Regions from separate parts of the Arthrobacter sp. ZBG10 genome, predicted to be linked through region 2. Evidence: riboswitches for the same ligand, from Rfam matches in the RefSeq annotation. Region 2 holds a riboswitch; each other region holds the start of a gene.
The links. A riboswitch is a leader RNA that binds a small molecule or an ion and turns the genes downstream of it on or off. The one in region 2 is predicted to bind thiamine pyrophosphate.
Positions count from the first base shown of each region.

Region 1: it holds a riboswitch for thiamine pyrophosphate, as region 2 does, so the genes downstream of both, thiD (bifunctional hydroxymethylpyrimidine kinase/phosphomethylpyrimidine kinase) here and ACU18_RS13415 (ECF transporter S component) in region 2, are expected to answer to the same signal.
Region 3: it holds a riboswitch for thiamine pyrophosphate, as region 2 does, so the genes downstream of both, thiC (phosphomethylpyrimidine synthase ThiC) here and ACU18_RS13415 (ECF transporter S component) in region 2, are expected to answer to the same signal.

Region 1 covers NZ_LFQH01000059.1:5,434-12,910, forward strand. Annotated here, with positions in the region: gene proB (glutamate 5-kinase) at 1-571, opposite strand, end outside; gene obgE (GTPase ObgE) at 561-2,150, opposite strand; gene rpmA (50S ribosomal protein L27) at 2,267-2,530, opposite strand; gene rplU (50S ribosomal protein L21) at 2,593-2,901, opposite strand; gene thiD (bifunctional hydroxymethylpyrimidine kinase/phosphomethylpyrimidine kinase) at 3,165-4,643, opposite strand; TPP riboswitch at 4,711-4,808, opposite strand; gene ACU18_RS14570 (Rne/Rng family ribonuclease) at 4,933-7,477, opposite strand, start outside.
Region 2 covers NZ_LFQH01000053.1:8,209-15,685, reverse strand. Annotated here, with positions in the region: gene ACU18_RS13435 (UDP-N-acetylglucosamine 1-carboxyvinyltransferase) at 1-877, opposite strand, end outside; gene ACU18_RS13430 (ABC transporter substrate-binding protein) at 984-2,285, opposite strand; gene ACU18_RS13425 (energy-coupling factor transporter transmembrane component T family protein) at 2,374-3,174, opposite strand; gene ACU18_RS13420 (ABC transporter ATP-binding protein) at 3,171-4,718, opposite strand; gene ACU18_RS13415 (ECF transporter S component) at 4,718-5,341, opposite strand; TPP riboswitch at 5,410-5,551, opposite strand; gene ACU18_RS13410 (heme-degrading domain-containing protein) at 5,624-6,166, shown strand; gene ACU18_RS13405 (response regulator transcription factor) at 6,186-6,995, opposite strand.
Region 3 covers NZ_LFQH01000067.1:6,966-14,442, reverse strand. Annotated here, with positions in the region: gene ACU18_RS15845 (RNA-binding protein) at 1-179, opposite strand, end outside; gene rpsP (30S ribosomal protein S16) at 181-597, opposite strand; gene ACU18_RS15835 (hypothetical protein) at 802-1,242, opposite strand; gene ACU18_RS15830 (VOC family protein) at 1,346-2,221, opposite strand; gene ACU18_RS15825 (amidohydrolase family protein) at 2,314-3,396, opposite strand; TPP riboswitch at 3,548-3,655, shown strand; gene thiC (phosphomethylpyrimidine synthase ThiC) at 3,650-5,467, shown strand; gene ACU18_RS15815 (alpha/beta fold hydrolase) at 5,489-6,223, opposite strand; gene ffh (signal recognition particle protein) at 6,319-7,477, opposite strand, start outside.

The sequences.
Region 1 (7,477 bases), on a different contig from region 2:
CATAGAGGGAGTCGACGTCGGACAGCAGGACCAGCGCGTCCGCACGGACCAGGTGCGCCACGAGGGCGGCGAGGCGGTCATTGTCACCGAACCGGATCTCGTGGGTGGCGACGGTGTCATTTTCGTTGACCACCGGCACCACGCCGAGGTTCAGCAGCCGGTTCAGGGCGCGGAAGGCGTTGGTGTGCTGGCTGCGCCGCATCAGGTCCTCTGCGGTCAGCAGCACCTGGCTGACAGTGACGCCGTGGGCGCCGAAGGCCTGGGTGTAGCGTGCCATCAGCAGGCCCTGGCCTACGCTTGCCGCGGCCTGCTGGGTGGCCAGGTCTCGGGGGCGTTTGGCCAGGCCAAGGGGCGCCAGGCCCGCCGCGATGGCGCCGGAGGAGACCAGGATGATCTCGGTGCCTGCATTGCGCTTGGCGGCCAGGGCGTCAGCGAGGGCCGTCAGGGACTGCTCGGAGATGCCGCCTTTGATGCTGGTGAGCGACGAGGAACCCACCTTGACCACGATCCGGCGGGCCTGGGCGAAGACACTTCGGTCCAGGGCCGCGCCGGGCAGGGCGCTACTGGTCATCGTCTGCGCCCAGTCCACTCTCCTTGAGGGGCTTCGCTACGCGGCGGCTGCTCACGGACTCGGTCCAGATGCCGGCCTTGCGCTCGGCCTCGAGTTCGGCCCTGGTGGCGGCCCTGGCGTCCTTGCGTTCCTGCTGCTCGTCGCGCTTCTGGCCGCGGGTGGGGCGGTCGCCGATGTCGGCGAAGCGGACGTCGGTGCCGCGCGGGGAGGCCAGGAGTTCCGCGCCGGCCATCATGGTGGGTTCCCAGTCGAAGACAACGCCGTCGTCCTCGCCGATGACCACCATGTCGCCGGGCTTGGCGCCCTGCTTGAACAGTTCGGTTTCGACGCCCAGCTTGGCCAGCCGGTCCGCGAGGTAGCCGATGGCTTCTTCGTTGGTGAAGTCGGTCTGCTTGACCCAGCGCACCGGCTTGTCGCCAATGACGCGGAACAGCGGCTCCAGGGCCTTTTCCTCCCGACGGATCTTGAAGCCGGATTCGTTGACGGCCCGGGGGCGGAGCACGGGCGGCTGCACCTTGGGCGGTGCAGCGGCCAGCGAGTCGCGGGCGGCCTTGACGATCTCAGCCATGGCGAAGCCCAGCTGGCGCAGGCCCTCGTGGCTCGTGGCGGAGATTTCGAAGACGCGGTAGCCGCGGGATTCCAGCTCGGGGCGGACGAATTCGGCCATGTCCTTGCCGTCGGGGAGGTCCACCTTGTTCAGTGCCACCAGCCGGGGACGGTGGTTCAGGGGCACAACTTCGCCGTCCTGGCCGGCGTAGCTCATGTCCACAGCGTACTTTTCGAGCTCGGCTTCGATGACGGCGAGGTCGGAGAGCGGGTCGCGGTCCGATTCGAGGGTGCCGCAGTCCAGGACGTGCACCAGGGCAGCGCAACGCTCCACGTGGCGCAGGAAGTGGTGGCCAAGGCCCTTGCCTTCGGACGCGCCTTCGATCAGGCCGGGAACGTCGGCGATGGTGAAGCGGACTTCGCCGGCCTGGACCACACCGAGGTTGGGGATCAGGGTGGTGAACGGGTAGTCGGCGATCTTGGGCCGGGCGGCTGACATCGCGGCGATGAGGCTGGACTTGCCGGCGGACGGGAAGCCCACCAAGGCGATATCGGCAATGGATTTCAGTTCCAGGACAACGTCGCTGGATTCGCCTTCAATGCCGAGCAGGGCGAAGCCCGGTGCGCGGCGTTTCTGGGAGGACAGGGCTGCGTTGCCCAGGCCGCCCAGGCCGCCTGCGGCGGCAACGTATTCGGTTCCTTCGCCAACGAGGTCGGCCAGGACGGTGCCGTCCTTGGACTTGACCACGGTGCCGTCGGGAACGGGGAGGATCAGGGTTTCGCCGTTTTTGCCGCCGCGCCAGTCGCCCATGCCGGGTCCACCGTTGGTGGCGTGCCGGTGCGGTGCGTGGTGGTAGTCCAGCAGCGTCGTGGTCTGGTGGTCGACGCGGAGGATGACGTTGCCGCCGTCGCCGCCGTTGCCGCCGTCGGGCCCGCCCAGGGGCTTGAACTTCTCGCGGTGGACGGAAACACACCCGTGGCCGCCGGTACCGCCGGATACGTGCAGTACTACCCGGTCTACAAAGCTGGCCACGTGGATCTCCTCAGTGCTGTTTCCTGGCAGCCTGTGGGCGCCAAAACGATTGTAATGCGGTTAAAAGAACAGTGGAGCGGACCATCAGGCCCGCTCCACCGCTTCAGAACTTGGTGTTACTCTGCAGCTGCAGCAGCAACGATGTTGACGACGCGACGACCGCGGCGGGTGCCGAATTCAACGGCTCCCGGGGTCAGCGCGAACAAGGTGTCGTCGCCGCCGCGGCCTACGCCGGCACCCGGGTGGAAGTGGGTGCCGCGCTGGCGGACGATGATCTCGCCGGCCGAAACAACCTGGCCACCGAAGCGCTTGACGCCCAGGTACTGAGCGTTTGAATCACGGCCGTTGCGAGTGGAGCTCGCGCCCTTTTTATGTGCCATCTGAAATGCCTGCCTCTAAATTCTGGGGAATCTGCTGAAAAACCGAAACGGTAACCGGGTGGTTACTTGATGCCAGTGATCTTGACCTTGGTCAGTTCCTGACGGTGACCCTGGCGCTTCTTGTACCCGGTCTTGTTCTTGAACTTCTGGATGACAATCTTCGGACCACGGAGGTCCTGAAGGATCTCAGCCGTTACGGTCACCTTGGCCAGGTCAGCAGCAGCGGTGGTGATCTTGTCACCATCCACCAGGAGCAGCGCGGGCAGCTCAATGGTGCTGCCAGCTCCACCGGCGACGCGGTTCAGGGTAACGAAGTCTCCAACGGAAACCTTCTCTTGCCGGCCGCCTGCGCGGACAATCGCGTACACCACTTGGGAACTCACTTCTCTCGACGTTTATTACTAAATTTGCGTGCGGAATCCAACTCGTAAATGGCTGGTTTCTCGCTGTGCCTCAACGCCGTGGGGTCATAACCCAAGTGTTGGCGTAAGCACCGAAGATCAAGAATACGCTAATTCCGTCGTCGGCTGCAAATGAGGCTGGCAGCGGCGGGTCGCCTGTGATAGCAACCACAGGCATGTACCGGCGCGGTACCGTGCCCCACCATAGTACCGGTACCGGAGCCGGCCCGCGTTCAGGAGTGCAGCCGCGGCGCGTCGAAGAATTCCACTTCAAGCCGGCAGGAGTGCCGGAAGGCGTCCACCATGGCTGCCCGCCCGGCTTCGGAGGAGTTGCGGGCGGCTTCATCAACAATGCCGACCGCCCGCCTGGTTGCCGCAGCAAAGTCCTCGTCGGCGTACGTCCGCAGCCAGGCCGCGTAGGGGTGCCCCGCCGGCTCCCCCGCCGCGACGAACTGTGCATGGAGCGTCCGGCCGACTTCCGCGTAGAGCCAGAAGCACGGCAGGACCGCGGCGGCCAGCACCGCGTAACCGCCCGACGCCGAGGCCGCGGCCAGGTGGTCGACGTAGGACTTGGTGACGGGGCCAAGGTCCGGCTGGGTGGTCCGCGACGCCAGCCAGGTCCGGTGCAGCTCCGACTCGACCTCAAGGCATTGCTGCGCGGAGCCCGCCCAGAACAGCTGTTCGGCTTCGGTGGGTGCCAAGGCGCTGGCGCGGGCCAGGACCCGCGAGTAGCCGTTAAGGTACAGGGCATCCTGGGAGAGGTAGTAAGCGAACTCACGCTCCGGGAGCGTGCCGGAGACCAGACCCTGGATGAACGGCAGTTCGTAGATGGCTGCCAGGTCCGCGGCAGCTTCCTTCCACAGCAGCGCCTCGAACCGGCCGGGCGCCGGGACGGCCGTGAGGTGGTGGAAGTGGTGGACCGGTCCGTTGCCGGCGCCGACACCCAGCCGGTCCGACGCCGAAAGGGCACCGGCCAGCCACGGCTTCACTTCGCGCAGCGCGGCTTCCCAGTCCCCCAGCCGCGCCTGCACCGTGGCCATGGCAGAGGACAGCGAGCACCCGGTGCCGTGGCTGTTCCGGGTATCCACCCTCGCGCCCGGCACTTCCACCACCTCGGGGCCAAGCAGGCCCGCCGTGTTCACCAGCGCGTCAGGGCAGCCCGGGCCCTGCAGGTGGCCGCCTTTGACCAGGATGGTGGCCCCGGTGGCGAGGGCCAGGAGCCTTCCCTGGTCCAGTGCCCCCGCCCAGGTCTGTTGGACGTCGCCGTCCACCAGGACAGCAAGTTCGGCCAGGTTGGGGGTGATCAGGTGCGCCAGCGGCAGCAGTTCCCGCAGCGCTGTCTCCGCCGGAGCCTGCAGCAGCCTGTCGCCGCTGGTGGCCACCATAACGGGATCAAGGACCACAACGGCGGGCCGCACCTCCTCGAGCCAGGTGCGGACGGTGCGGATGGAGTCAGCATCGCCCAGCATGCCGATTTTGACGGCGTCGATGGTGATGTCCGAGCTGACAGCTTCAAGCTGCCGGGCCAGGAGGTCCGCCGGCGGGATGTGGACAGCCTGCACCCCCAGGGTGTTTTGCGCCGTGAGGGCCGTAATGGCGGCCATTCCATAGCCACCGTGCGCGGCGATGCTTTTAAGGTCCGCCTGCACCCCTGCCCCACCGGACGGGTCGGAACCGGCGATGGAGAGCACCCGGGGAATGTCCCGGCGAATGGCTTCCGAGGTGTCCGCAGCAGGCGTGGTGGCAGCATCAGGTGTGGCTGCGCCAGGCGCAGTAAGGGTCGAAGACAAGAGACATCCCTTCGCCGGTGCTAACCGGACAGGTTCAACGGGTGTGGATCTCAGCCGGCCCTGTGCGCGGCACCCCGTGTCGGTCCCCAGCCTAGCTGTTCCACCACCGGTGCGGGAAAGTCGCTGCCTGTCTTAAAACGCCGGAGGCCCGGAACCGGCACTGATGTGCGGTTCCCGGCCTCCGATGCAGGTGGGGCAGTGCCCCTGGTGCCTAGAGCTCCGACGCCGGAACGCCCACACCCAGGATGATGGGTGCAGCGGCCGGTGCCTTGGCGGCGGCAGCCGCCGCGGGCTCCGGCGCCTTTGCGGAATGGGTGTGCGCAGGGGTAGCCGACGGCGCACTCTGGTGCTGCTGCACCGAGGTTTCGTTGGCTGCGCCCTGGGCACGGCTGGCACTGCGGTTGCGGCGCGGCCGGCGCTGCGTTGACTGCTCCAGCGTGTGGTCCGAGTAGTCCTTTTCCGGGGCTGCGGCGGGCGCAGCAACGGGGACTGCATCCGGCGCAGCTGCAACGGGTGCTACCGCTGCGGGAGCAGCTGCAGGTGCCGTCACCGGTTCGCCGAGGTGCGCGAAGGCTTCGGCCAGGCGGTCCAGCGTGAGCGCCGGCTGCGACTGCTGGTCACCGGCGTGCTCAACAAACGGAAGGACAACTTCCTCTCCCCCGAAGGTCAGCACCGCCCCGGGGCGTGCGGGAGCGTCGGCGTCGTGCGAACCGGCGTCCACGGGCGTGGCAGGTACCTGCCTGGCGGCGGCGATTTCGTCGTCGTGCAGGTGCGCGGCGTGCGCGGCTGCTGCGATGTTCGCCAGGGCCAGCCGGGTGGCTTCAGCCTTGGCGTGCCGCTCCGGGTCCACGGGTTCCGGGTGCACGGTGTGCGCCTGGACCGGGGCTGCCGGCGCCAGCTCGGGTTGCTGGCCGCCACGGCCGCGGCGGCGCTTGCGCTCCGGGCGTGTGCCCTGCTGGTTGTTGTCAACGCGTTCGGGGCGGGGCTCCGGGCTGCGGAAATCGTTGGGACGGTGTTCCTGCCGGGTGTCGGCGCGCTGGACGTGGTGCTCGGCTGCCACAATCGTGGCGCGGCGGTGCTCCACCGGGTCGTCGTGGGTGACCACACCGCGCCCGGCGCAGGCCTCGCACTGCTCGCCGAAGACTTCCAGGAGCCCGGTGCCCATGCGTTTGCGGGTCATCTGGACCAGGCCCAGCGAGGTCACTTCGGCCACTTGGTGCTTGGTCCGGTCCCGGCCCAGGCATTCCACCATGCGGCGCAGCACCAGGTCACGGTTGGATTCCAGGACCATGTCGATGAAGTCGATGACGATGATGCCGCCGATGTCACGGAGCCGGAGCTGGCGGACCACTTCCTCGGCAGCTTCCAGGTTGTTCTTCGTGACGGTCTCTTCGAGGTTGCCGCCGCTGCCGGTGAACTTGCCGGTGTTGACGTCCACCACGGTCATGGCTTCGGTGCGGTCGATCACCAGGGAACCGCCGGAGGGCAGGAAAACCTTGCGCTCCAGGGCCTTGTGGATCTGCTCGTCGATGCGCCAGGCAGCGAAGATGTCCTGGTCCTTGGTCCACTTTTCCAACCGGCCCACCAGGTCCGGGGCAACGTAGGTCACGTACGCCTCGATGGTGTCCCAGGCTTCCTCGCCGGAGACGATCAGCTTGGAGAAGTCCTCGTTGAAAACGTCGCGGACCACCTTGATGGTGAGGTCCGGTTCGCCGTACAGCAGTTCCGGGGCGAGGATCTTGGTGGAGGTGGACTGGCTTTCGATGCCTTCCCACTGGGCGCGCAGCCGGTTGATGTCGTGCGTCAGCTCCTCCTCGGAGGCACCTTCGGCTGCGGTGCGGACGATGACACCGGCGTGCTCCGGCAGTCGGTCCTTAAGGATCCGCTTGAGGCGGTTGCGTTCGACGTCGGGCAGCTTGCGGGAGATACCGGTCATGGAACCGCCGGGCACGTACACCAGGTAACGGCCCGGCAGGGAGATCTGGCTGGTGAGGCGGGCACCCTTGTGGCCCACGGGGTCCTTGGTCACCTGGACCAGGACGGTGTCGCCGGACTTGAGGGCGTTCTCGATGCGGCGCTGCTTGCCTTCAAGGTTGACGGCGTCCCAGTTGACCTCGCCGGCGTACAGGACGGCATTGCGGCCGCGGCCGATGTCCACAAAAGCGGCTTCCATGGAGGGCAGGACGTTCTGGACCTTGCCCAGGTAGACGTTGCCGATCAGGGAATCCTGCTGGGTCTTGGACACAAAGTGCTCGGCCAGGACACCGTCCTCGAGGACCGCGATCTGGATTCTGTCGTCGCGCTGGCGGACGATCATCTGACGGTCCACCGATTCACGGCGGGCCAGGAACTCAGCCTCCGTGATCACGGTACGGCGGCGGCCGGTGTCGCGGGATTCGCGGCGGCGCTGCTTCTTGGCCTCCAGGCGGGTGGAGCCCTTAACGCTCGTCACCCGGTTGTTGACCACGGGCTCGCTGGCTGCACGGGGGGCGCGGACGCGGGTCACCGTGTTGGGCGGGTCGTCATCGCCGCCTCCGGTCAGTTCCAGGTCCTGGTCGCCGCGGCGGCGGCGCCGGCGACGGCGGGAGGTCACGCCGTCGTCCAGCTGGCCGGCCGCGTCGGAATCGTCTTCGTCCTGCTCATCGGAGCCGGCATCGTCACCGTCGCCGGTGTCGGTGGCGTCGCGGTCCAGGCGGCTGCGTCCCCGGCGGCCGCGGCTGCGGCGCCGGCGGCGGCTGGCGGAATCGTCCTGGTCG
Region 2 (7,477 bases):
GGCCTACGATCCGAAGCGTGGTGGTGCCGACGCCCTCGATGCTGACGCCGAGCATCTGCAGGTAGAAGCAGAGGTCCTGGACCATGTAGTTGGGGCTGGCGTTGCGGATCACGGTGGTGCCTTCGCGGTGGGCGGCGGCCATGATCGCGTTCTCCGTGACCGTGTCCCCGCGCTCGCTCAGCACAAAGGAGCGGTCGCGGGTATCGGCGGATGGCGCCTGGACGCTGTAGAAGCCTGCCGTGGCCTCCACCGACAGACCGTACTGACGCAGAGCCTGCATGTGCGGTTCAACGGTCCGTGTGCCCAGGTCGCAGCCGCCGGCATAGGGCAGCCGGTACTCGGCGGTCTCGTCCAGGAGCGGCCCCAACAGCATAATGACGCTGCGGGTCCGGCGGGCGGCGTCAACGTCCATTGCAGCCAGGTCCAGCACGGCGGGGCGGCGGAGGCGCAGGTCAGTGGCGTTCAGCCAGGTGCACTCAACACCAATGCTGCTGAGCACCTCAACGATGCGGTTGACCTCCTCGATCCGGGCAAGCCGGCGGAGGACGGTGGTCCCCCGGTTGATGAGGCTGGCGCACAGCAGGGCAACGCCGGCGTTTTTGCTGCTGTTGACGTCCACCGAGCCGGACAGGGTGCGGCCGCCTTCAACACGAAGGTGCGTCATCCGCGGTTTACCAACGTTAACGATGCTGCGGTCGAAGATGGTTTCCAGGCGCTGGATCATCTTCAGGCTCAGGTTCTGCTTGCCCTGCTCCATCCGGGCCACTGCGCTTTGGCTGGTGCCAAGCTCGGAAGCCAGCTGTCCCTGGGTCCAGCCCTTCTCGCTCCTGGCGTTCCTCAACATGGCGGCAACGTGTTCGGTAGTCTCCTGGCTCATGCCGCGAATATATCATGAATGAGTTACGGCGTGCCGCTTGGGCCACCCAAGGGCCCAGCGGCGCGCCGTATACCCGTTACGTGCGATACCAGGCAATCGCTGGCACCTATTTCCCGATGGCAGCCTTGCTCTCGCTCAGCCACTGGCCTGCCGCCTTTTCGGGTGTCAGCCGCTCGAAAAGCACCTCGGTGTTGATACGTGCCGTAATTTCAGCCACGGCCGTGGAGCCGGTGGGTCCGATGAAGGTGGGGGCAAAATCCTGCTTTCCGATCTCGTCCACGTAGGCCGCCTCGGCCTTGCCCTGGGGGGTCAACAGGTCACCGATGGCGGTACGCATGTCGGCATTGCTGGGCACACCACGGTCACTTTGGACCACCCGCGCCGCTTCCTCATTGTTGACCAGGAAATCGATCAGCTTGGCCGCCGCCTCCGTATGCTTGCTCCGCGCCGAGACCGTGTAGAACTGGGAGGACTGCAGCCAGATGCCGTGGGTGGGGATTTCGCCGGGCAGCTTAAGCAGCTCCAGCGGGGCACCGGAGGCCTTGCTCAGGGCCGTCAGCGAGTTTGACCAGGTCAGCATCATGGCGGCCTGGCCGGTCCCCATCAGGGTCTGCTCGGTACTGACGTTGAGCTTTTCCACCGTTTCGGACGCACCGGGCGCGGCCCCCGATTGGCTCAGTTCCAGGGAATAGTCGAAGTAGTCCCGGACCGTGCCTTCCTCGAGGCCCAGCGCGCCGTCCTTGGTGTACAGCGATTGGCCGCGCTGCCGTGCGAAGGCGTCCAGCGAGTCGTGGGTCAGGACAGTGGCAGTCCCGTAGGTGCCCTTGGGGCTTTTGGCGGTCACGTCTGCGGCAATCCGGGCAAAATCCTCCCAGGTCCACGTCCCGTCGTCAGGCATGGGAACGCCGGCGGCCTCGAAGACGGCCGGGTTGGCCACGATGGCCAGCGCGTTGGCGCCGGTGGAGATGCCGTACTGCTTGCCATCCACCTGCCCGTTCTGCAGGGCGCCCTGGTCGATGCCGGACAGGTCCAGGGCGTCGCCCACCGAGGACAAGTCAAGCAGGGCCCCGCGGTTGGCGTACTCGGCGGGGTAGGCGCCGCCCATGGTGATCACATCCGGGGCGTCATTGGCCGCGACCTGCGTGGCGAGCTTGTCGAAGTAGCCCGAAATGTCGCCATACTCGGGCTTGACCTTGATATCGGGGTTCTGTGCCTCGAAGGCGGCGATGGCCTTGCTGGTCAGGTCCGCGCGGGTGGCGTTTCCCCACCAGGCGAACCGGATCTCCTGCTGCCCTGAGCCTGATTCGCCGGACGAATCAGTGGAGCAGGCAACGGCGAAGCCCAAAAGGCTTAGGGCTGTTGCCACTGCAATAATCTTCCGGGTTCCACGGATGTTTTTACGCGCCATTGGGTATCCACCTTTGTTGAGAAACCGATTTCCCGAAACTATCAGTGTGTTTCGGGAAGATCAATGGTTTTGCCAACAGGATGAGGACCTATTGCCCCAGCCACACCATGTTCCACGTTCCGGCCGACACGGCAGCAGTGACGGCAAGGCCGGAGATCAGGGCACCACCGGCAACCACCCACACATCGAGCGCGCTAAAGGTGGACTCACGGGCCCAGGTCCGTTCGCCGCCGCCGAAACCCCTCGCTTCCATGGTCACGGCGAGCCTGGAGGCCCGCCGGATCGCCTGCACCAGGAGGCCGAAGCTTTGGCCCAGCGTGGCCTTGATCCGCTGGCCCACACTGCCGCGCGAACCCACGCCGCGGGCCCGGCGCGCCATCCCGATGGTCTGCCATTCCTCCGCCATCAGCCCCACGAGCCGCATTGCCGCGAGCGTCCCCAGGACAAACCGGTGCGGCAGCCGGGCCTTCTGGGCCAGCGCGTCGGCCAGGTCAGTGGGATCGGTACAGCTCATCAGCAGCACGGCGGGAAGGGCGATGGCCAGGCCGCGGAGCAGGAATCCGGCGCCGGTTTCCAGCGAGCCCTCGCTCATGGTCCAGATCCCGACGTCGATCAGCGTCCTTCCGCTGTCCGCTGCCAGGATGGAGGTACTCCAGCCGCCGACGGCCGCCGCCAGGATCAACGGCCAGCCACGCTGCCACAGCAGCGTCAGCGTGAGCCCCGCGAGAGGGAACAGCAGCAGTTCGCAGGCGAGCGCAACGGACGCGGAAACCCAGTCGATGGACAACGCCAAAACCAGCGTGACCAGGAAAACGGCGGCAAATTTGCTCAGCGGGTTGGCGCGGGCCAGCACGGCGGTTCCGCCGGAAAGGTTCAGCTCCTGCCTCATGGCGCCACCCGCTCCGGAGCTGACAGTCGCAGCTCGGCCCCGCCCAGGGCGGCAGTGAATTCGGCATCATGCGTCACCGAGACCACGGCGGTGCCGGTGTCCAGGAGTTCGTTGAGGAACGATGCCAGCTCGGCCCAGGTGTTGGCGTCCTGCCCGAACGTGGGCTCGTCCAGGATCAGGACCCTGGGACTCGCGGCCAGGACGGTGGCCACGGAAAGCCGCCGCTTCTCGCCACCTGAGAGTGTGTAGGGATTCGCGTCCACCAAACCGGTCAGCCGAAGCCTTTCCAGCAGCTCATCCACCCGTTCCGCGCCATGGCCCAAGTGTCTGGGACCGAACTGCAGTTCGTCCAGCACCCGGCCGGTGACGAACTGATGTTCAGGCTCCTGGAACACCGTGCCGATCCGCTCGATTAACTGCTCGGCCTTCCAGCGGTAGGGATCCGGTCCGGCGCCCTGGCCAAGAGTGGCAGCGGCCTCGACGGTCCCGGTCACCGGAGCCAGTAATCCGCCCAGCGTCAGGGCGAAGGTGGATTTTCCGGCACCGTTGGGACCCGTGATGGCCAGCGCCTGCCCGGAAATTACCTGCGCGGCGATCCCTTCCTGGACGGGAACCGGCGGAATTTTGCGGAACCTGCTGCGGCGGGGCCGTTCACGGGACACCGCCAGATTGTCCGCGGCCAGGAGCAGGTCGCCGTCGGCCGGGGATCCCGCCGTGCGGTGGCGCGTGGCGGGGGCATACCCCGGGACCCAGACACCGGCGGTTTTCAGCATCTCCCTGGCGCCTTCCAGCACGGTATCCGGTGGCCCGTCCAGGAGCACGGCCGGGTCCGACGCTGATCCCGGTTGGAGCACCACAATCCGGTCCACCAGGTCCTTCCACACGCCCACGCGGTGCTCCACCACCACCAGGGTGGCCCCCGTTTTGTCGAGGCACCTGGCCACGGCGTCGCGGACCTCCAGCACCCCGGCCGGGTCCAGGTTCGCCGTTGGCTCATCCAGCAGGATCAGGCCGGGCCGCATGGCAAGGATTCCCGCCAGCGCCAGGCGCTGCTTCTGCCCGCCGGAGAGGGCCGACGTCGGGTGGTCCAGCGAAAGGTGGGAAAGCCCGACGTCGGCCAGCGCCTCGTGCACACGGGTCCAGATGTCGTCGCGGGGCACCGCAAGGTTTTCGGCGCCGAAAGCAACGTCGTCGCCCACCCGGGAAAGGACCACCTGCGTTTCCGGGTCCTGCTGCATCAGGCCGGCGCGCCCGCGCCGGGACCTGGGCGGGGCGCCGTCCACCAGCAGCGAACCGGACTCGTCCGACTCCGCCGCTTCGCCGTCGTCGTCCGCATCCCCCAGCACCCCTGCGAGGGCGTGGAGCAGCGTGGACTTACCGGCTCCGGAGGGGCCCAAAAGGAGGACCCGCTCGCCGGGCCGGATATCCAGGTCAAGGGCGTGGACGGCGGGCCTGGTACGGCCGGCATGGCGCCAGCCCCACCCGTGGGCACTGACCGCTGCGGGCCGGACCGCCGGGCTGCCGTGCTGGGAAGGTGCAGGCATCAGGAGAAGGCAGGCTCCGATGCGGCCTTCCGGGAGGCGAAGGAAGCCAGCACGCCGGTCCTGGCCAGGCCGCGGGTGGCGATCCAGGAGAGGGCGCCGGCGATGACTGCGCCGGAGATGGCGGTGAAGACGATGTAGGCGAGTTTGTCGCCGCCCGAATAGGCAATGTTCCAGCCCCACGGCGCGAACGAATCGTTCAGGCCGCAGAAGAGTCCGGCACCCGCGCCGGCCAGCAGGGAGACAGGAAGGTTGAACTTCCGGTAGACGAAGATGGCGAAAATGATCTCGGCGCCCAGGCCCTGGACGAACCCGGAAAACAGCACCGACGCGCCGTACTGCGAGCCCATAAACAGCTCACCCGTCGCGGCGATGGTTTCGCAGAAAAGCGCGGCACCTGGTTTCCGGATGATCAGCATGCCCAGGACGGCCGGGATCATCCAGCCGCCGGCCAGGAGGCCGGTCAGGGGCGGATAGACGGCGTTCATCGGCGCGGAAACGGCCGCGGCACCCTGGGACCAGGCCCAGAAAATGATGCCGCCGGCGATCGCGATCAGGGCCGCGACGACGATGTCCACGACGCGCCAGGACCTGCTGGTGGTCTTCTTGATTGCTGCAGTGCTCATGGTGGTCCTCCTGGGTAACAGGAGGGGAAAGTGGACACGGGTGGCGGTTGCTGCCGCCATTTTCCGCGCACTTCGAGAACTCGACTCCCTTGCGCCGGTACTAACCGGATCAGGTTCGAGGGTCTGCGGCTGTCCGCACTCTCAGCGCCCACCTGCGGATCCTGGCAAATGCCAGTGACGCCCGACGGCTGCGCTCCCCTGTCGTTGAATGTTTCAGTGGTTGGTTAAAGCTGCCCTGTTGGGCCTGCCCAGTTTACACCTGGGCGGGGTAGATTGTGGGCCATGACCGCCAATTCACCGCTTGTGACCGACTTCGATCCGGACTCCGCCGATGCCCAGCCTGAGGGTTCGCTGGAGGCCTTCATTGCCAGGATCGAAGCCGAGACCAGGGAACTGCAGTTTCCCGGCTTTTCGCTGGATGACGCCCTGAACCTCGGGTTGCTGTTGGTGGAGCTGGGAAAGGAGCGGAGCCTGCCCATTGCCATTGATATTTCCAGGAGTGAGCAGGTGCTCTTCCACGTGGCGCTTCCCGGCGCCACTCCGGACAACGAGCAATGGATCCGGGCGAAGAAGGCCACAGCGGCCCGCTACGAGGTGCCGTCCCTGCTGGTGGGCCTTCGGGGCCGGCGGAACGGCGGCCGGATCGAGGACAACGCCTGGTTCGACCAGTCCCGCTACGCAGCCCACGGCGGGTCATTCCCCTTGTACGTGGCCGGCGTTGGGGCCGTCGCCACCGTCACGGTGTCCGGCCTCCCGCAGGTCCAGGACCACAACCTGGTGGTCGAAGCCCTGCGCGAAGTCCTCAGCCCGGCCCAGGGCAGCTGAAAAGCGGCGGGTTCAGCATTCAGTCCTGTTGCCTGCCCTGCCGGCGCGGCACCGGCGGCGTGAGGCGGTAGCCCACACCGTGCACCGTCTCCACCCACCGCGGCTTCCTGGGGTTTTCCCCGAGACGTTTACGGAGGTTGCTGACGTGGACCTCCACCGCGCGTTCCTCCGTGGCGCCCACAAAGGAGCCGTCGTAGCTGTCATGGCGAAGGTAGCGCACCAGGTCGGCCTTCGCCTGGATGGTCCGCCGCTTTTTCATCAGCACCAGGAGGATGTCGAACTGGCTCCGCGTCAGGGCGACGGGTACGCCGTCCACGGCAGCCTGCCGGGTTCCCTCGTGCAAAGCCAGGCCCTTGTGGACGTAGTCGAAACTGTCATACGTCGCCTCCCGCGTGAAAGTCCCGTCACCGGAACCCGCAGCGGCGCCCCCTTGGCTGCTGCCCGCCCCACCCGGGCTGGAGGCCCGCGGCCTGCGGAGCATCGCCTTGATGCGGGCCCGAAGTTCCCGGGCACGGAAGGGTTTGACGATGTAATCGTCAGCGCCCGCCTCAAAGCCAAGCAACGCATCCGCCTCGTCTGCACGCCCACTGATGATCACCACGTAAGCGTCACTGAAGGTCCTGATGCGCCGGGACGCTTCAAGCCCATCAAAGTCCGGCAGGCCGATGTCAAGGGTCACGATGTCAGGGTTGTGCGTCCGTACCTGGTCCAGTCCTTCAGCACCCGATGACGCCTGGTGCACGGCGAACCCTGCCTGCCGGAAAATCGCAGCAAGCGCAGCCCTTACGTCGTTGTCGTCTTCGATCACTACTGCTACACCGCGCTCCACAACTGCTTCCTTCCATGTAGTAACTGTCCCGGCACGCACAGCCGGCCCGGGCTTTATGCATTACCTGTGGATTCGGCACCGCCAACCCCGCGGATGGCTCAGTGGGAAATTCAGGCAAACACCAGCCTTGGGATCAGGTCCCTTTTTGATGCGGACTCCAGGGGTATCTTTGATGATATTCTCCGTCAATTTCCAGGCCCGGCAGGGTGCCGGCATTTGATACGGACAAAAGCTTACGGCGTGCGATCCGCATCACATTACCCAGGGTTGTGAATGGGGTCGACGATAATGCGCGTCGGCCATTTGTGAACAGCGTCACGGCGCGGCAAACAGCAGGCCATCAGCTACTGACGTGGGCGAACAGGTCCTCAGCAACTGGCCTTGGATAATACTGAGGAATTCCTGAGAATCTTTTCGAGCATTGATCAGATCTTGATCTTTCTCAAAGTAGTTTCTGAGGAGTGGTTGATTGAATGTTTCTT
Region 3 (7,477 bases), on a different contig from region 2:
ACAACGGTGCGCAGGGCGCGTGCCGTGCGGCCTTGACGGCCGATCACCCGGCCGAGGTCTTCCTGATGAACCCGCACCTCGAGGGTGTCCCCGCGGCGGTTGTTCTTGGAGCTGACCTTGACGTCGTCCGGGGAATCAACGATTCCGCGGACCAGGTGTTCGAGCGCGTCTGCCAGCAATCTACTCAGCCTCGGTGGTCTCTGCTTCGGCCGGCGCCTCGGCTGCGTCAGACTTGGCTGCCTTCTTGGTGATGGCTTCCGGGATGATCACGGACTTCTTCTCCGGGGCAACAAAGGCTTCCTTGGGAGCTTTCGTCTTCAGGGTGCCTTCCTGGCCCGGCAGGCCCTTGTACTTCTGCCAGTCACCGGTGATCTTCAGGATGGCGGCAACCTGCTCGGACGGCTGGGCGCCGACGGAGAGCCAGTACTGTGCACGTTCGGAGTCAACCTCGATGTATGAGGGCTCTTCGGTGGGGTGGTACTTGCCGATTTCTTCGATGGCGCGGCCATCACGCTTGGTGCGTGAATCGGCGACGACGATGCGGTAGTACGGTGCGCGCATTTTGCCAAAGCGCTTAAGGCGAATCTTTACGGCCACTTTTGTGGTCACTCCTGTTTCAGAAAAGGGGCGAAGCAATCGTTCTGCACCCGTGGGGCGGGCCATACTTGAAGGTTCAAAGGACAGGATCCGGACGCGGAGAGAGGGGCCACGCGGATCGAGTACCTGTCCATTGTGCCAGATCAGCGTCCGGATTTCGACTTGACACCCCGACCTCAGGCCGGGGGAACCGCGGCGGAAGGCTCAGGCGGACCAGACGTAAAGGCCGGTGCGCTCGGAGTCGTCCACAGAGCCGGCGAGTTCGGCGACCTGCTGCACGTATTCCTTGGCCTTCGCGGCGTCGAACGGCATGTCGTCCTGGGCGGCCCACTGCCCGGAAACGTCGTCGAGGACCTCGCCGTCACCCTCGGTTTCGTAGGTGAGCAGGTCTGCCAGCGCCCGGACCATGGCGGGCGGGACCGCCAGCAGCGAGTCGCTGGAAACGTCCACCATAGTCAGTTCGTAGTCGGCACCGCCGGCGTGGACGGCTGTGCCGGCGAGGTCACCGAGCTGTTCCACTTCGAAGTCGCTGATTCCCGTGATCCGCACCGCCTTCGCGGCCGGTGCGCTGCTGCCTGCATCCAGGACGCCGGCATGTTTCAGCGCTGCGTCATGGGTGGCCACGAAGATCTCGGTGAAGCCCATGGAAATGTCCCTCGTTTTCGTTGACGGTGCGGCCTCCCGGCGCGGCGGTACCGCAGCCCCGGCCCTTCGGTTTCAGCCTAGTGCACGGCCACCGCCACGGGCTTCAGGCTGCGGCGACGCGAATGCTGTTCTTCCACGGATCCTCGAAGCGCAGTTCGGCGCCGGTGTGGTGGGCGGCGATGCCGGCCGCCTTGAGGCGGTCGGCGAGGGATCCGACGTCGTCCCCGGCCGGTACCTGGATCAGTACCTCACCGAGGCCCAGGGTGTCCTTGCGGGGTCCTGCGCCGCGGCTGTTCCAGACGTTCATGGCCATGTGGTGGTGGTAGCGGCCGGCGGAGACAAAGAGCGCCTGGCCGTGCCAGCCGGCGGTCTTTTCGAAGCCGAGGACACCGACGTAGAAGTCATGGGCGGACTGCACATCGCCCACCTGGAGGTGGACGTGGCCCACTCCGGCGCCGGTGGCCTGCTGGCCTGCCACGGATTCCTCGGTGAGGTGCGTATCCAGGTAGCGCTGCGGGGGAAGGGCCAGGCTGTCCATCACCACATCGGTGCCGTTCCAGGACCAGTTGCTCCGCGGCCGGTCCCAGTACAGCTCAATGCCGTTGCCCTCGGGGTCATTGAAGTAGAAGGCCTCACTGACCAGGTGGTCGGCGCTGCCGGTGAAGTACCGGGGCTCAAACCGGGCGGCGGAGGCAACCGTCGCGGCCAGCGCCGACTGGTCCTCGAAGAGCAGGGCGGTGTGGAAGAGTCCCGCCTCTCCCCGGCCGGGCAGGTTCAGGCCGGGGGCTGGGGCAAGGTGAACCAGCGGCTTCTGCAGCCGGCCCAGGTACAGTCCACCGTCCTGCTCGGCCACCACCTCCAGGCCGAGCGCGCGCTGGTAGTAATCGGTCATGACCTTCATGTCGCCTACCTTGAGCATCACGGTGCCCATGGTGAGGTCGGCGGGAAGAAGGTCACTGCTGCTGGCTGCTGCGGTCATTGGGTGCTCCTGGTGCTGGGCCCTCGGTGCGGGGGCCTTCACTCATAAAATTACTTGAAGCTTCAATTTATTCCAAGCGAGGTGCGAGGGCTTCAGCGAATCAACTCCCCGCCAAGCACCACGTGCGAAAGCCGGGTGATGTCCAGAGGGTTGAGGCGCGGGTCCCCTGCGCACAGGACGACGTCGGCCCGCTCCCCTTCGCGGATGCCTTCCGCTTCCAGCCAGTCCCGGGCCGCCCAGCAGGCCGCATCGAGTGCTGCGGCCATGGGCAGGCCGGCTCCATGCAGGGCAAGGATCTCGTCCGTGATCCGGCCGTGCCGGATAACGCTGCCGGCGTCGGTGCCCGCGAAAATCCGCACCCCGGACTCGAAGGCTTCCAGCACCCGCTCCGCCCGCCGCTCCCACAGTGAGCGCATATGTGCGGCGTAGCGCGGGAACTTCGCTTCCGCCCTGGCCGCGATGTCAGGAAAGGTGGCGATGTTGATGAGGGTGGGCACGATGGGTACCCCCTGTTCAGCGAAACGCGGCAGGTGCCGTGGCTGCAGCCCGGTGGCGTGTTCGATGCAGTCGATGCCGCCGTCCAGCATCTGGTCCAGGGTGTCCGCTGCAAAACAGTGGGCGGTAACGCGGGCGCCTTCGTCGTGCGCCGCCGCGATGGCGTCACGGACGACGGCGGCAGGAAAGGAGGGTGCGAGGTCACCGGCATCCCGGTCAATCCAGTCGCCCACAAGCTTGACCCAGCCGTCGCCGTCGCGCGCCTGCTTCCGCACCGCCTGGACCAGGTCAGCCGGCTCCACTTCCTCGGCGAATCCCCGCAGGTACCGCCGCGTGCGGGCCACGTGCCTGCCGGCCCGGATAAGCACCGGGAACTCCCGTCCTGACTGCAGCCAGCGGGTATCCAGCGGTGCGCCCGCATCCCTGACCAGGAGGGTGCCGGCGTCCCGGTCCGTGCGGGCCTGCTGCTCTGCTTCTTCCCGGCCCACGGCGCCACCCGGCCCCAGGCCCAGATGGCAGTGCGCGTCCACAAAACCGGGAAGGACCCACCCGTCGAGGGTTTTCCCGGGTGCCTGCCGCGGCCGGTTGAACGTCAGCACGCCATCGACCGACCACATGCCGTGCCGCACGGTATCCGGTCCGGTGAGGACCGGGCCGCTGAACTCCAGTACCTGGGTCACTGTCGCGCACCTTGAAAAGCGGACGGCCGCCGGGGGCCCGGAAACGGTTTTTGTGGCGGCCCGTCCTGGGCCTTATGTGGGCTAGTGGTCACGCATGCAGGCTAGCACCGCAGTGTGACACAACCCCCGGTCGGGGCTTGTGGTAGCTTCTTGGTGACCACACGGGTGCCCCTGCAGGGGCTGAGATCGGGCTGACGCAGCCTGCGACCGTCGAACCTGTCCGGGTAATGCCGGCGAAGGAAGTGAGTATTCCTTGAATACATCCAAAACACCGTTCAACCCTGCCCAAAATCTGCCTGCTACCGGGGACGGCACGGGGGCGGAGACCCGTTCGTTGGCCTCGCACTCGCTGGCCTACCTCGAAGACCAGGCCGCCGGGATCAGGGTTCCGGTGACGGAAATTGCGCTGGAGCCCTCCCCCGGAGGTACCGCAAACTCCCCGTTCCGGACCTACCGGACTGCGGGCCCTGGAAGTGATCCGGTCCTGGGCCTGGCGCCGTTCCGGACGGAGTGGATCGCGGCACGCGGGGACACAGAGGAGTACGGCGGCAGGGAACGGAACCTGCTCGACGACGGCCGGTCCGCGGTGCGCCGCGGAGCGGCTTCCGCGGAGTGGAAGGGTGCGCATCCGGTGCCCCGCCGCGCCGTCGGCGGGCGGAACGTCACGCAGATGCATTATGCCCGGAACGGCATCGTCACCCGGGAAATGCGGTTTGTGGCCCTGCGCGAAAATTGCGACGTTGAACTGGTGCGCAGCGAACTCGCCGCCGGCCGCGCCATCCTCCCGAACAACATCAACCACCCCGAGTCCGAGCCGATGATCATCGGCAAGGCGTTCCTGGTGAAAATCAATGCCAATATCGGCAATTCCGCGGTGACCAGCTCGATCGCCGATGAGGTGGACAAACTCCAGTGGGCCACCCAGTGGGGCGCCGACACCGTGATGGACCTGTCCACCGGCGATGACATCCACACCACGAGGGAGTGGATCATCAGGAACTCCCCGGTCCCGATCGGGACCGTGCCCATCTACCAGGCGTTGGAGAAGGTCAACGGCGAAGCCAACGCCCTGACCTGGGAGATCTTCCGGGACACGGTGATTGAGCAATGCGAGCAGGGCGTGGACTACATGACGGTGCATGCCGGCGTCCTGCTCCGCTACGTGCCGCTCACCGCCAACCGCGTCACCGGCATCGTGTCCCGCGGTGGTTCCATCATGGCCGGCTGGTGCCTTGCGCACCACCAGGAGAACTTCCTCTACACGCACTTTGACGAGCTGTGCGAAATATTCGCGCGGTACGACGTCGCGTTTTCCCTCGGTGACGGCCTCCGGCCGGGTGCCACTGCCGACGCCAACGACGCCGCCCAGTTCGCCGAACTGGACACGCTGGCCGAGCTCACCCAGCGGGCCTGGGAATACGACGTGCAGGTGATGGTTGAAGGCCCGGGCCACGTGCCCTTCCACCTGGTGCGGGAGAACGTGGAACGCCAGCAGGAGCTGTGCAAGGGCGCCCCCTTCTACACCCTGGGACCGCTGGTCACGGATGTCGCTCCGGGTTATGACCACATCACTTCAGCGATCGGCGCCACGGAGATCGCCCGGTACGGCACGGCCATGCTCTGCTACGTCACACCGAAGGAGCATCTGGGCCTGCCCAACCGGGATGACGTCAAAACGGGCGTGATCACTTACAAGATCGCCGCACACGCCGCTGACCTGGCGAAAGGCCACCCGGGAGCGCATGAACGCGACGATGCCCTGTCCAAGGCACGGTTCGAGTTCCGGTGGCGGGACCAGTTCGCCCTGTCACTGGACCCCGTCACGGCGGAGGCCTTCCACGACGAGACCCTGCCCGCGGAACCGGCCAAAACAGCGCATTTCTGCTCCATGTGCGGGCCCAAGTTCTGCTCCATGCGGATCAGCCAGGACATCCGGGACGAATACGGCTCCGCGGAAGCGCAGGCCGCGCTGGCGGAGATGGCCACCGGCATGCGGGAAAAAAGCAACGAGTTCCTGGCTTCCGGCGGAAAGGTTTACCTGCCGGAGCCGGTGATGCCGGCAGGAAGCTAGGCAGCTTCTGCCGGCGGCCGGTCAGGATGCTTTGGCCTGCACTCCACGGCTGACGTCGCTGATGAATCCCCGGATGGCGTGGTCGCCGTCCGGGGAGTCCTGGGGCCGGTGCCCGCCCGCAGCAATGCGGTGCAGGGCGCCGGTTTCCCGGAGGTAGCCGGCGATTTCCTCATACAATGGTTCCCAGCCTCCGGTCAGCACCAGGGTGGGCACACCCGGAACAATGTGCAGCGGCGCTTCCCACGCGGGTACCTGCAGCCGTAGCCGCCGGGCGGACCGCTTCTCCTCCAGCGAGGTGGGCTCCTGGAGGTCCGTGGCGTACACGCGGCGGACAAACCCACGCTGGAAGTCTTCGTCGCTGAGCTGGTGCCGGGCATCAAAAAGCGGCTGCATCAGCCTGATGTGGGCGGCGGTGGCAGGCAGGCCCGCTGTCAGCGACAGGCAGGCCGGCTCCACCAGCGTGAGGGAGTGGACCAGGTCCGGCCGTTCGACGGCGGCCATCATGGCCGCCACTGCCCCTTGTGAATGCGCCACAACGTGCCCGCCGGCGGTTCCCCGGCCGTCGTCGGCCAGTGCCTCAAGGATCACCGCTGTGTCCGCCCCGAAGGAGGACTCCACTGGTTCAGCGACGGGATCGTAGCCGTGCCGGCGCAGGAACAAGGCGTCGTACGTGAGCGCCATGCCGTGTTGCCGGGGCCAGGCGGCCGCGCCGAAGCTTCCCTCGCCGTGCACGAACACCACCCGTTGCTTGACCATGTCCCAACCCTATTCGACGGTACCGACATCCCAACCGGGTAGCGCCAAGTGTCGTCCTGAGTGTTCAGAACGGCACTTGGCGCTACTTGGTTGGGCTACTTCCCGAGGAACTTGTCGAAGCCCTTGGGCAGGTTGAGCTGCGAGGGATCGAAGTCCCCCTGCTGCTGGCCGAAGGCAGCCCCGGTGGGCAGCGCCTTGGGGCCTGCTGCGCGCCGGGCTGCCGCGTCCTTGAGCTCCTGGGCCGCCTTGGCCGGGTTGCCGGACTTGGCTTTCTTCTTGGGCGCGTTCTTGGCGTTCTTGCGGGCACCGCCACCGGCGCCGGGCATGCCAGGCATCCCGGGCATTCCCGGCATGCCGCCCTGGGCCATTTTTTTCATCATCTTCTGCGCCTGGGCGAAACGCTCCAGCAGGCCGTTGACCTCGGAAACGTGGACACCGGAACCGCGGGCGATGCGGGCCCGGCGGGAGCCGTTGATGATCTTGGGGGCCACGCGCTCGTGCGGCGTCATGGACCGGACGATTGCTTCAACGCGGTCGATCTCGCGCTCGTCGAACTGCTCGAGCTGCTGGCGGATGTTTTGCGCACCCGGCATCATCATGAGCATTTTCTTCATGGAGCCCATGTTGCGGATCTGCTGCATCTGGGCGAGGAAGTCGTCCAGGGTGAAGTCTTCCTGGTCGGCGAATTTCTTCGCCATCCGGGCTGCTTCGTCCTTGTCCCAGTTTTTTTCGGCCTGCTCGATGAGCGTGAGCACATCACCCATGTCCAGGATGCGCGAAGCCATCCGGTCGGGGTGGAACAGTTCGAAGTCGTCGAGGCCTTCGCCGGTGGACGCAAACATCACGGGCTTGCCGGTGACCGACGCGACGGACAGGGCGGCACCGCCGCGGGCGTCGCCGTCGAGCTTGGACAGCACAATGCCGGTGAAGTTGACGCCTTCATCAAAGGCGAGCGCCGTGTTCACGGCATCCTGGCCGATCATGGAGTCAATGACAAAGAGGACTTCATTGGGGACGATGGCCCGGCGGATCTGGCGCGCCTGCTCCATCATGTCCGTATCCACGCCCAAGCGGCCGGCGGTGTCCACAATCACCACGTCGTGCAGCTTCTGGCGGGCTTCCTCGACACCGGCCCGGGCAACCTCAACAGGATCGCCTGCCGGGTGGTCGAGCTCGGTGTAGGTGGCACCCGGGTGCGGTGCGAACACCGGCACGTTGGCCCGCTTGCCCACCACCTGGAGCTGGGTGACGGCG